4 regions of the Mangrovibacterium diazotrophicum genome follow, and region 3 is predicted to be linked to each of the others. Evidence: riboswitches for the same ligand, from Rfam matches in the RefSeq annotation. Region 3 holds a riboswitch; each other region holds the start of a gene.
The links. A riboswitch is a leader RNA that binds a small molecule or an ion and turns the genes downstream of it on or off. The one in region 3 is predicted to bind cobalamin.
Positions count from the first base shown of each region.

Region 1: it holds a riboswitch for cobalamin, as region 3 does, so the genes downstream of both, BC643_RS13195 (TonB-dependent receptor plug domain-containing protein) here and BC643_RS03540 (sirohydrochlorin chelatase) in region 3, are expected to answer to the same signal.
Region 2: it holds a riboswitch for cobalamin, as region 3 does, so the genes downstream of both, BC643_RS11225 (hypothetical protein) here and BC643_RS03540 (sirohydrochlorin chelatase) in region 3, are expected to answer to the same signal.
Region 4: it holds a riboswitch for cobalamin, as region 3 does, so the genes downstream of both, BC643_RS13165 (Dph6-related ATP pyrophosphatase) here and BC643_RS03540 (sirohydrochlorin chelatase) in region 3, are expected to answer to the same signal.

Region 1 is NZ_RAPN01000001.1:3,355,065-3,358,268, reverse strand. It holds gene BC643_RS13195 (TonB-dependent receptor plug domain-containing protein) at 1-1,406, opposite strand, end outside; cobalamin riboswitch at 1,496-1,701, opposite strand; gene BC643_RS13190 (NUDIX hydrolase) at 1,768-2,535, opposite strand; gene BC643_RS13185 (ABC transporter ATP-binding protein) at 2,609-3,204, opposite strand, start outside.
Region 2 is NZ_RAPN01000001.1:2,841,351-2,844,554, reverse strand. It holds gene BC643_RS11235 (FAD-binding oxidoreductase) at 1-406, shown strand, start outside; gene BC643_RS11230 (OsmC family protein) at 500-1,009, shown strand; cobalamin riboswitch at 1,072-1,291, shown strand; gene BC643_RS11225 (hypothetical protein) at 1,395-2,015, shown strand; gene BC643_RS11220 (MotA/TolQ/ExbB proton channel family protein) at 2,016-2,612, shown strand; gene BC643_RS11215 (DUF2149 domain-containing protein) at 2,615-2,956, shown strand; gene BC643_RS11210 (cobaltochelatase subunit CobN) at 2,922-3,204, shown strand, end outside.
Region 3 is NZ_RAPN01000001.1:897,297-900,500, forward strand. It holds gene BC643_RS03530 (glycosyl hydrolase 2 galactose-binding domain-containing protein) at 1-322, shown strand, start outside; gene BC643_RS23720 (sigma factor-like helix-turn-helix DNA-binding protein) at 626-832, opposite strand; cobalamin riboswitch at 943-1,158, shown strand; gene BC643_RS03540 (sirohydrochlorin chelatase) at 1,296-1,664, shown strand; gene BC643_RS03545 (energy-coupling factor ABC transporter permease) at 1,664-2,416, shown strand; gene BC643_RS03550 (energy-coupling factor ABC transporter substrate-binding protein) at 2,385-2,660, shown strand; gene BC643_RS03555 (energy-coupling factor transporter transmembrane component T family protein) at 2,660-3,204, shown strand, end outside.
Region 4 is NZ_RAPN01000001.1:3,350,186-3,353,389, reverse strand. It holds gene BC643_RS13175 (cob(I)yrinic acid a,c-diamide adenosyltransferase) at 1-194, opposite strand, end outside; gene BC643_RS13170 (ABC transporter substrate-binding protein) at 344-1,162, opposite strand; gene BC643_RS13165 (Dph6-related ATP pyrophosphatase) at 1,162-1,809, opposite strand; cobalamin riboswitch at 1,890-2,101, opposite strand; gene BC643_RS23400 (hypothetical protein) at 2,506-2,646, shown strand; gene BC643_RS13160 (hypothetical protein) at 2,753-3,204, opposite strand, start outside.

The sequences.
Region 1 (3,204 bases), 2.5 Mb from region 3:
TTCACATCCATATAAAAACCACTGACTTTGATGTCTGACTGGAATGAAGCCGAGCAATATTGATACTGGAGTGCCAGCTCATAATTCATTCCTTTTTCCGGCTTCAAGTCAGCGTTACCAACTTCAGGCCAAAATCGGTCGTTAAAGGTGGGTATGCGATAGCTTTTCGCCAGATTACCGGTTAGTTTAAACGCCGAAACATCCGTAAGCAACAACCGGTACTCGGCTCCAAAAGAAGGTGTTAGAGGCGCTTTGAAATCAGTCACCAACTCCTGACGCAGGTTCAAGGTCAGCTTCAAGGTATTCAAAGGCAGGTAAAAAGACGATAGGTAGAAAGATGCTCGCTGTTCATAGTCGATATCATCCGACGAGTAAGCATATACATTCGGTTTGATGTAGGTATATTTTGCACCAAACTTGTAGCCAAAGTTAGCCTGCACATCCTGTTTGGCCTCCACCTCTGCGATCAGCCGATTTGTTCCGATTTTCTGCAATTCATTTGAATTGTACAGCTGCATGTCATGCACAAAACCCAAGCCTCCTTTATATTGAAGGGCGTGTTTCCGGTTCTCATATTCCGACCAGATGCGGATGTGTTTATTATCCAGCGTCTCTCCTGCTGCATTTAATGGATGTTCACTCATCAGGGCCTGTACCTGGTGCCAGTCGTGTTCCAGCCAAACCGCCGTTTTCCACCATTCTTTCGCATTAAACCGGTAATTCAGTTCCTGTATCATTCCCATGTTCTCGATCATCGCATTTTGCTGGTCAAACTTTTTCCCATCGCTAGGCCGTGTAAACGGAAAGTCGTTCTTTAGCATGTGATAGTACAACCGTGTAACCGACTCAAACTTGCCATTTCCAACAAACACCTTGGCCCCATACAATTGCTCACCAAACGATCCTTGCGAAACAGTTGCTTTTACGCGGGCACCATCCGTCCAATCGTTGCTCAGGCCCAGGTAAACAGCACCACCAATCGAACCGGAACCGTTCACCGCCGAGGATGATCCGTACTGCAAATCAATACCATCGAACAAGTAGACCGGCACACTCGAAAAATCGGAATGCCCCAGCGTCAGTGAGTTGATGTTGATACCCCCAAAGTTCACTGAGGTGTGATCCGCAGCAGTTCCGCGAATCCGGATTGTTGACAAACCACCTGCATTTGACTTCAGATAAATCGGCGTGAATTGCATCAATAATTGATCGAGGGCCCCCGATTGGGCAGTTTCAATTTGATCAGTGGGGATGGACTCCACCTTTGCACCAGCCTGGTACTTTTTGTAAGGGGCATAGGTCGCCACCTCGTGTAAGAGAACAGAATCGGCCAATTGCTCTTCCTGGGCAAACAAACTACCCGATAAAAAAGCCAACAAACCAAAAGATAGAACAAACCTTCTCATTTCTTTTTTCAGAATATGAGCTTAGGATAAAATTGTGAAAAATACCTGATTATACTATTTCACCAGCTTTATTCCCGAAGCTATTGTTAATACTTAAAAAGATTATGGCAGGTCTTCTGGCTCACCTCTCTTTCTGATGCCTTCCCGTCTCGCTTGTTTGGAAACAGTGGCAGGGGTTTCAGAAAGATTACCGAGGTTTACAGCTGCGGGTACAGCTCCGGATTTACACCGGATTCCCTTTTCATCCGGATCCGACAACTGCCGGATCGCTGGAACCAAATCCGCGACAAAAGTAGGAATTATTTTTGTCGGACTTCATGAAGTCCTTAAAATTCCTTAAAAATTCAAGTTCTGCTAACGATCACCAATCACCGGAAAGACCATCCGTCAGTGCTCTGTTGTAAACATCCAAATCGAAGCTGTATAGATAAGGTGCCTTGTAGGCAACACCTGTCCGGCGTTCGGGCAATCGCTTCACAATTTTGTAGCTTAATATTTTACGTTGGAAGTTGCGACGATCGAGTTCACGTCCCAAAATCGTTTCGTAGAGCTTTTGCAGCTCGGGCATGGTAAATTTCTCGGGCAGCAAGTTGTAACCAATTGGTTGATAGCGCAACTGCAAACGAAGCGTTTCCAATGCCGCTTCCAAAATTTCGTTGTGATCCATCATCAGTGAGCAAACTTCCTCAACGTTCTTCCATTCGCATTTCGACGAATACAAATCAGGCTGCGGGTTGACTTTCGAAAACTCGATCAATGCATAAAAACCAACCGACAAAAAGCGTTGATTTAACCAATCGAAGTTCTCCATGCTGATGCCTGCTTTCTGCATCGAATCGGGTTTGAAGCCGGGGTTTTTCCGCTCCGGATCGCTGAATACACGGAATTGTGTCAGGAAGATTTCGTCGACTCCGGTTCGTTCCTGCAGAATGCGGGTAGCTGCCTCCTCAAGTGTTTCTTTGTGGCGAACAAATCCGCCCGGTAATGCCCACTCTTCGAAGAAGTTTGACTCGAGCAACAACACTTTCAACTGGTTTTCGTGAAATCCGAAAACCACACAGTCAATCGATAAATGAGACAGGTATTCTGAAGAAGGAGAATTCAGGTTGATTTCGCTTTTGATAGTCATGCTAGTTAAATAATTTAGCTCAAATTAAACATTTTCAGCAGACTTCTCAAAGATTGTGTCACTGAAACATCATTTAACGATTCTTCATCATTTTCTCGCTAACCAAAAAGATCACCGGTTTATTGGAATACGGGTTGATTCGGGTGATTACCGGGGTCTTGTAAACCTCTTCGATCGTTTCGAAAGTAAGTACATTTTCCGGTTTTCCTTGCAGAAATATTTTCCCCTCCCGGAACATAATTAACTGATCGCAGTACTCGGAAGCCAAATTGAGATCGTGAACAACCATCAAAACTGTTAATCCCATTTCGTCATTCAACCGTTGAAGCAAATTCAGAATGCGTACCTGGTGGGTAATATCGAGGTGGGATGTTGGTTCATCAAGCAAAAGCAACTCCGGTTCCTGTGTTAATGCCCGGGCAATGGCTGCACGTTGTTGCTCACCGCCACTGAGCTCGGTCATCAGCTTGTCTTTGTGCTTCAAAACACCGGTCAACTCCATGTATTTTTGAGCCAGCTCGTAGTCTCGTTTCGTCTCGAAAAACTGAAATCGTGAATGATACGGCATGCGCCCCATCAGCACGTAATCCTCGACAGTGATTTGCCCGGCATCAACCGTTTGCGTAACAATGGCAATATTTTGCGCGCGTTTTTGCAGCGAGAGTTCTT
Region 2 (3,204 bases), 1.9 Mb from region 3:
TAATTTCACACACCTGCAAGATGGTTTGTTTGATGCCATGATTGAATACACGGGCAAACTACCATCGCCGCACTGCGAGATCTTTATCGGGGTCGTCGGAGGTAAAATGAACGAAGTTCCTGCTGATGCCACGGCCTACAGTGCCCGCGACATGAAGTTTGTTATGAATGTTCACGGCCGGTGGGAAACCCAAAGCGAAGATGAAAAGTGTGTCTCCTGGTCCCGCAATTTCTTCAAAGCATCAGCTCCGTTTGCGTCGGGAGGGGCTTACGTGAACTTTATGACCGAAGAAGAAAACGACCGGATTAAAGCAGCTTACGGTGTCAACTACGAGCGATTGGCAAAGCTTAAAGCAAAATACGACCCGCACAACACGTTTCATATGAATCAAAATATTAAACCATAGGCGTTTTGTATTGATGAGGATGTGAGTGAGATTGGCCGGAGCCTTTTATAGGTTCCGGTTTCATTTTAGTCAAACTGAAACAACTAAACCATTATGGATGCAGAAGAATTGAGAAGGCTGCAGTCGCCTTTGAAAACAAAATACAAAGAAGAGCCAGATACCGCGATGGTTACCTTGAAAGCGCAGGCTCGATTGGCCGATGGCATTAGTTGCCGTGTGGAGACGGGGAAAGCGTTGGTAACCGCCGGATTGCACCCGGCAACGGGAGGGAATGGAATGGCTGTTTGTTCGGGCGATATGTTGCTCGAGGCTTTGGCTGCCTGTGCCGGAGTAACGCTGAATGCCGTGGCGACAGCCATTGGTGTAGAGCTGAAGGATGCGGTTGTGCGGGCAGAAGGCGATCTCGATTTCCGGGGAACGCTTGGTGTTTCGAAAGAGGCTCCGGTTGGTTTTTCCGGTATCCGGTTGTTTTTCGACTTGGATACAACTGCCGATCCGGAGAAAGTATCGAAGCTGGTTGAGCTGACAGAGCGCTACTGTGTCGTCCTGCAAAGCTTGAAAAATTCACCTGCAATGACCGTCAGTTCCTCGGTTTCAAAATAGGCGGGTTATCTTAAATTTTCCCACGAATTCAATTTTGTTTCTCCATTAGAATCCAGAATTTCTATTTTTGTGCCGTTATGGTTCCCGAATCTTTCACGAGTTTCGGATGAAAAGGGAATCCGGTGCCCGGTGATGAAAAATCCCGGAATTCCGGAGCTGTACCCGCAGCTGTAAGTTCCATTTGTGTTCAAAAAAAAGATGCCACTGTTTCAACTCCAATGAAACGGGAAGGCTTTTTTGAACGGAACAAGCCAGAAGACCTGCCATAAACGACGACAGTATTCCACGCTTTCGGGAGTTAGAGCAGCTGTAACAGAAACCAATTTTATACTTTCTGATAGACGGAATATTGTTGTTTGTGTGATTTGAAACGAACAAACAGGACATGATCAACAATTTGAATTTGGGCATCGATGCTCTAACCGTCATTGGTATTGTTGCTGGTTGCAGCAATTTGAATACGCTTGTGATAAAACGAGGCACGGCACTTTGGTCCGCATTTGGCTGGACGCTCTTGAGCTTGTTTTTCCTCGGTGCAACTATCTTGTTTCAAGAAGGAATTCCGGCATTTGTGGTTTCGGCTCCTTTTTTGGTGCTGGCAATTTTGACGGCTTGGCAACTGGGACGAGCTTCGGCCTACGCGACGCTTGGAAGTACGATTTACTACGCCGTTTTTCTGGGTACTTACCTGGTGAAAATGGGAATGGAGCGGGAGGTCCGGGCGTTGATGTGGCAGTTAATTGTGCTTGTGTTGACAGCGGCGCTGGCGCTTGTGCTGGTTCGGAATAAGAAGTTGCAATTGCTACGGGTTGCGCTCATTCTGCTTTTTATTTTGGCCGCTTTTCAATTCACGGAAACGCTGCAACTTTTCGCCGGAGCCGATCAGAAACCGGATCTGGAACCGATCTCCACAGCTTACGAAACCGTGAATGGTTGGATCCTTTCGGGCATTTTGCTGCTTGTCTTCCTCCTTGGTTATTTAAAAACACCTCAAAACAAATCATAGATGAAATTTCTGGAATCTCTTTTATACCAGGCGTCCACATTGCTGTTGGTGCCTGTAATGATCTGCATTGTGCTTTGCGGCCTGTGGCTCATTTTTCAGGCGGGGCAGAGCCTGCGCCTTTATCGTGTACGCCGTTCGAAGACATTCGAAGCCGGTGCCAGTTTCAACCAACAACTGGAGTTGATTTTTGCATCGAAGCCCGGCGTCGAGCTGGCCGAGATTGAAGTCGTGCAGTACCTGCGCCTGTGGGAAATGAAGCAGAATCATTCGTTGAAATTACTGCGGCTGGCCATCAAAGCCGGTCCGACGCTGGGGCTGATGGGAACCCTGATTCCGATGGGAACGGCATTGGCATCGCTGTCGCAGGGCGATATGATGGTCATGTCGGTGAACATGGTTACGGCCTTCACCACAACCATCATCGGTCTGGCTTGCGGATTGGTTGCCTATGTGCTGGTGATGATCCGGCAGAACTGGTACAACGCCGACCGCCTGCATTGCGAGGTTGTTGCCGAGAAAGCGCTGCTCAACCTGAAGGCGCATGGTCACTTTCAGGGGAAACAATCATCGGAAGTTAAACACAATCAATTCAACTAAGCATGCGCATATTAAACAGACAAACGCAGAGGGCGGAAGACGGGCTGGACGACGACCCAATGAGCGGTGTTGCCAACCTGTTCGATGCCAGTGTGGTCTTTATCGTCGCGCTCATTTTCGCTTTGTTCATGGCCTTCAATATGGTCGACATGTTCGACCCAAATTCGGAAGTGACGATTACCAAGAAAGGCGCCAATGGCGAGATGCAGATCATCACCAAGAAAGGAAAAGATGTGAAAATTGAGAAAGTCACCCCGCAGGAAGCCGAGGGAAAAGGGCTCCGCTTGGGAACGGCTTACCAACTCGAAAATGGAAAGGTTATTTATGTGCCTGAGAACGAATAAAACAAAATACACGATTTTACTGCTCGCTATGCTGTTGCAACTTGCTTTTAGCAGTCGCACTGTGGCCGAAGCAAAGCCGTTGCGGGTGTCGCTGCTGCTGTCCGACTCGTACACGCAGCTTGGAGAGCGGGCTGCGGAGGCGATTAAGGTTGCAACGAAGGATGGAAAGCCGATTGAAGTGCGGGTGTTTCCGTACTCCCGTTATTACCAGCAGGAAAAACAGTTTGTTGCTGAAAGTGATCTGATTT
Region 3 (3,204 bases):
TTTGGAAGAAGGAAATTACCAGGCGCTAAATAACTTGCCTAAAGTGAATTTAGAAAACAGTACTACCGTATCGAAATCGAACGAAGCCTGGTCGCTTACAACCATCTTGAAAAACACATCAGATACGCCGGCGCTCATGGTTCGGTTAAACGTGGTTGGTACAAAATCCGGAGAACGGATCCTTCCGACATTCTATAGTGATAATTATGTCTCGCTAATGCCTGGAGAAGAAAAAGAGATTACAGTGAATTTGAAAAATGAAGACACCAACGGAGAGGAACCGAAGGTTGAAATTACAGGATTTAATATTGCTCAAAAATAGATCTTAATAAATTACGGATGTAATAACATCCATCGGATCGGATTCGAATCGAACCATCCTAGCTTACAAAAAATGCCTATAAGTCATTGGACTATAGGCATTTTTTTTGTGCTTACAGATGGTTGATCATGACAGTCTCTCTATGTGCATAAAACGGTAAAACTAAACCATCTCAAAATACCGAAATGAGACACCTATGAGACTAACTTCCCCTACCTGCTATTCTTTGAAAAAAAGTAACTAATATGGGTAAACAACCTTATCGTTTTCTCAGACTTTATCATTAATTCGTTCCAGGAAAACCTAAGAATCAAAAAGAGGTAGAACACGAGCAAACTTATAGCGAACAATCTTCCCTCGCAGCTTCCTTATAGCAATTGCCATTTGATTTTTCCCCGTTTTAACAGATATTCCCAACCGATCAGCACATTCGCTGTATTTCAATCCTTCAAACCAACATAGAATGTAAACCGTCCGACACCTTAATTTTTTTGAATAAAGACCAGTCAACTGATTGTTTCGTTTAATTGTCAGTTAAATAGCAGCTATTGCAGATATCCGCATCTTATTATAAACAATAAAATAATTGCATTAATACACTTTTTCAAGCCCTTTTTTATATAGATTTGCCTCCAGTTGGTGGATTCCTCCAGTCACAGGAGGAGCCTTAATATGGGAATCCGGTGCTTCTTTTATAGAAAATTCCGGAGCTGTACCCGCAGCTGTAAGTCCATTAAATGTTTTTCGGGAATACTCTTGCCACTGTTCGGATTTGCCGAATGGGAAGGCCTCGAAAACGGACGAGCCAGAAGACCTGCCACAATTAATATTACAATGCTTTCGGGAATAAAAGCAAATGGACAACCAGGTTTGGAATTCATTTACTTACTTTTTTGTATAAGCTGAGAAGTACATTTCTAGCTATTTCCCAAGCATTGCTTTTGACTAGTTTTTAAAATTTAAATAGTAAAAAATGCAAAAGCAAGCTGTTGTTATTCTTGGTCATGGTAGTAAATCCATTCAGGCGGTTGAAGATTTCAACTTCATTGTTGCCTTGTTGAAAGAAAAAATGGATGGTCAGAACGTATTTGGCGCTCATATGGAGTTGGCTTCTCCATCTTTGGAAGAAGTTGTTGCCGAAATCGCTAAATCCGATGTCGTCCGGGTGGTGGTTATCCCCTACTTCCTGTTCAATGGCAATCACATCAAAGAAGACATTCCTGAAATTCTGGCTCAGCTGAAAGTGAAACACCCGCAATTAGATTTTCACTTTGGCAAGCCCATCGGCCGAGAACCTTTGATGGCCGAAATCATGTACCGAAAAGTACAGGAGATCGCCTGATGACTAAGAAAAGAGTCGCGTATCTCGGGCTTGGTATCTTCCTTCCGGGAGTGGCCAACAGCATGCATATTGCCGAAGGTTTTCTGCCTGCCTCATGGTGCATTGTCTGGTGGGCCGTTTACCTGGCGGTTCTCATCGCCGGCTTTTCCAGGCTCAAGCAAACAATTAGCGAGCATCCCAACGCCAAATTGCTTTTTGCAGCAGTTGCAGCCTATGTATTTATTCTGAGCTCGCTGAAGTTACCCTCGGTCGCCGGAAGCAGTTCACACTTAACCGGCATTGCGCTTGGTGCCTTGTTGTTTGGAGCGTCATGCATGTCGGTCGTTGGCCTAATCGTGTTGCTGTTTCAAGCATTGTTGCTCGCTCACGGCGGATTGACTACGCTTGGAGCAAATGGTTTTTCAATGGCCGTTTGCGGTGCTTTTTCGGCGGTGTGGGTTTTCCGCTTGCTGAAGGGAGTAAAAACTCCGCAATGGCTCGCTGTTGGTGGAGCATCATTTGTATCAAACCTGGTTATTTACAGCTGCACATCGGCGCAACTGGCCGTCGCATTTGCAGATTCAACGGCAGCATTTAATAGCAATCTGATCAAGTTTCTATCCATTTTTGCGGTAACCCAGTTGCCTTTGTCCATCATCGAATCGGTCTTTACCGTACTGGCCTTTCAATACATACAGCGAACCAATAAAGCAGAAATTCAAGAACTCAATCCGAATCTTTATGAAACGAAAAACAGTCATCTACCTGCTTAGCGGTTGTCTGCTGGTTTTGCTAATCCAATTTTTAGCAACCGATCTGTTTCCCAATTTTTCGGGAAGCGACGATCAGTCGGTTGAACTGATTCAGCAAATAGCCCCCCAGTATCAGCCATGGGCCAAGCATTTAATCGAGTTTAACCAGCCTTGGGCCGAGCCGGTGTTATTTGCTCTTCAGGCTATCATCGGGCTCAGTGTTATCGCTTATTTCGTTTGGAAGCAAAGCAAAAAGAAAGCTTAATGTGGATTACTGAGATCTATAAACACGATCACCGCTTGCAACAGCTGTCGCCTGCCGTTCGGGCTCTTTATTGGGCTCCGGCTATGGTTTTGGCCCTGGTGTCCGGTTCGGTCTATTTCGACTGGGCCATGTTTGCGCTGATCAATATTGGCTTATTGGGAATTACCCGGATTAGCTTGTCAAACTTGACTCGACTATACCGCATTCCGGTTGCCTTTATTCTGCCAGGATGTTTCGTGATTGCACTCGAAATTCCGGCTCAGCAAGCCTTCTTCACCGTCGGGCAATTGCCAATTGGCTTTTCATCAGGCGGATTACAACTGGCAAGCTTGCTGCTCAGTCGAAGTTTAGCGCTCATCAGCATTCTGTATTTCATCTTGCTGACGAACACGATTTCAGAATTGGCAGAACTAATGAGAAAGTGCCGGATTCCGGCCTTGTTCATCGATTTATTCGTGATCACATTCAAGTTTATAGAGAATCTTCGCCAGACGAGTTTCGAAATGTATCGGGCTCAAAAATGCCGTTTGGGCTACTCCGGAAA
Region 4 (3,204 bases), 2.5 Mb from region 3:
GTAAATCCGAAAATGGTTGCACCCAAGGCTTTCAGGCTGTCAATCTCGTGATAGCCGTACAATTCAGGGCGTTTCATAAAGTGGCAATAGGTCACTTTAAACCCCTGCCCCAACGCCCGAGCACCCAAACCAACCGAGCAGGTCGTTTTCCCCTTCCCAGTTCCGGTGTATATGTGAACAAGTCCTTTTTTCATTCTTAATTTATTTAGTGTTGAGTCGTGAGACACGAGTAATAAGACTTCTTTTCTCATTTAAACACAGAGTATCCAATGCGTTGAAGTGAAACGACCACTGAAACTGCGACTTTCTCACTCACGACTCAATACTCGTGTCTCACGACTTTTTAATTATAAATCAGTCCAATCATTTGCTCCAGCGCATCAACGAAATCGAGCGGCGTGGGGCTGCATGTTTTTTCAGAATCGAGTACAAAAATTTTCTTGTTTTTCACCGCATTGAGGCTCTTGTAGCTCTCCCACTTGTCCTTCTCATCGGCGCTGAGTGAGCCCATCAGAATGACAAAAATGACATCAGGATTGCGTACCAACACACCTTCGCGGGTGATGCTTCCTATTTCCAGGTCACCGGCAATGTTCTCGCAAGCCGAGAAGTCGATAAAGTCCTGCATAAAGGTATTTGGAACCACCGTAAACAGCGGATTGGCACCAATCTGCATAAACACCCGTGGCTTGTGATCAGTCTTTGGAACTGTAGCCATCACCTTTGCCAAGCGTGCCCGCGACTCTTTCACCAACTTTTCAGCCAGTTCTTTTCGGCCTATCTTTTCACCCAAACGAAGTAAATATTGACACATCTCCTCGTACGATTTCGGATAAGGGAAATACATGGTTTCTACGCCAAGTTTCTCAAAAGTCCGTGTCGTTTCGGGGCTGGTCAGCGAACTGGTCAATACCAAGTCCGGCTTAAGCATCATGGCTTTCTCCAGGTTCACTTTTACGGCCGAGGCCACCACTTCAGCATCATCCGGATCCTGCAAGGTGCAGAAACTGGTACAGCCTACCAACAGATCTTCGGCGCCCAACATGTACAGACTTTTGGTCAGCGAGGGAGCCAGCGAGATAATGCGCTTAGGCGTCTGCGCCTGCCCCGACAACACCAAAAGGGCAAATAACAGGGATAAATAAAATTTCAATTTCTTCATTAATTCAAGGGTAAATACCAGTGGTTTTTATCGAAATAAGACTGTCCGTGTTTTACGGATACACGATGCCGAAAGATTGGACCGTCGATCACAAAGCTGTGAAACTCGCCATTCTCGGCACAAATGTCCACGCCCTCCATCGCCTCCAGCTCAGCAATCATCTGCGCGTCGAAAATTCGGCCCAGATATGATTGCGGCAGCGGTTCATTCCGCACAGCAACCACCAGCGGCTGATAGCCTTCCAATAACAGTTCGCGTGCCAAACCATTGGTCGTGTTACCCCAAATCGGGAAAATGGCTGCGATACCCATTTCGCTGCAAACACGTTCAATCCAGGTTCGATGCTCCATCAGGTAGATGTCCCCAAAAACAACACCTTCCAGACGCTCAGCTTTCAGTTCGGCAATGGCTGCTTTGAAATCTTTTTCGTACTCGCCGTTGCGCGTTTCGGGTTGGATGAGACGCAAACCCAAAGCATCGGCCTGCCGCTGGATGAGTTCTTTTTTCAGCCCGTGTGAACGGGATAACTGCGAATCGCGGTCGCACATGTTCAGCAAGCCCATCACCCGGTGGCTTCCTGATTTGAGCGTACGATGCAAAGCCAACATACAGTCCTTGCCGCCGCTCCATGAAACAAATACATTCATTTCGCTTGAATCGATTATGATCCGGGGATAGATAGAGATGGAATGTGTATTCCAACGATCTTGTTCCCCGAAGATCCGGTTAATACTTGTTGTTTGCGGCAGGTCTTCTGGCTCACCTCCTTTCTGCGGCCTTCCCATCCCGATTGCAATCGGAACAGTGGCGATGGTACAGAAAGTATTACGAGGTTTACAGCAGCGGGGACTGCTCCGGATTCGCACCGGATTCCCTTATTAAGGCAGCTGCTTCTTGCTAAATGAAAGCAGCAAAGCCACCGAAAACTGGCTCAAAAGTAGGAAAATTAGTGGAAGAATGTCGAAAGTGCCGTTCAATTAAGTGATCAGTTACAGTAAACAGTGTTCAATCTGACGTGGACAGTTTTCGGTCAACAATTGACGGCTTTGAACCCTATTCCAAGATTTCAAAAAATTCCGAAATGAATTCAGAATGACATCTCAAACTTTCCGGATATTCCTCCGTTGCGCAAAATGATTATCGATTTTGAGATCGTTTTATCAAACTGAGAAACAGAAGCGATGATGCCAAAACAAACATCTACTGATTATGTGCGACTTACGCATGATGCTACTTTTCGGCACACAAATTGGTTTTAAAAGGACAGTTGCAACATAGCATGAGATCTTCGAACGAGAAGAGAAAAGGAAACAAGATTGAATAAAGTTTAGAAAGATTAAGCCATGATCAGAAAACATGTCAGCAACATATTTATCGCTTTAGCCATGTTACTTGCTGTAATTGCCGGCGGAGTTTATTTTATGCTCTATGCCATTTTTTCGAGCCCTTACAGCAGGGTACAGGCAAAGCCCATTGAAGTTTGAATTCTGAAAAGAACAAAGATATCCCTTACCTCGAATAATTGCGTTAAACAAGTCGAAAGCCGCTCCTGCCACTCAGGACGGCTTTTCTTTTTTTTACCGTTTGTGCTTATTCGAATTCCAGCTCGCCGCTTTTTACTTTTTCACGTTGGCGGAATCCGAGGTTGTCGAGGAAAACGATGATGTTTTGAGATTCGGCTTCCTGCACGTCGTAATTTTGGTCGGCGTAGCGGGTAACTACCTGGTAAGCCGAATATTTTTTCTGCAGTTCCACAAACCGTCGAATCTTATCCCAATTCACATGATTTTTGAAACGTCCCAGCTTGAAGTAAGGGTAGCCGGGCGTAAAGAAATAGCAGGATAGGTGCCCGTCGGGCTCTTCAATAAGGTTTAAACGCAGCTTTTTATCACCACTGAAGGTTTGCCAGCGATGTAAAAACACGAGCGTACCGGAAGCATTGCACTTTGACTCAATTTCGAGGTAAAACACCAAAGGTTCCATGTCGGGATCATCCGGTACATCTACCGAAACGCCGATCCATCCTTTGAAATACTTGTCGA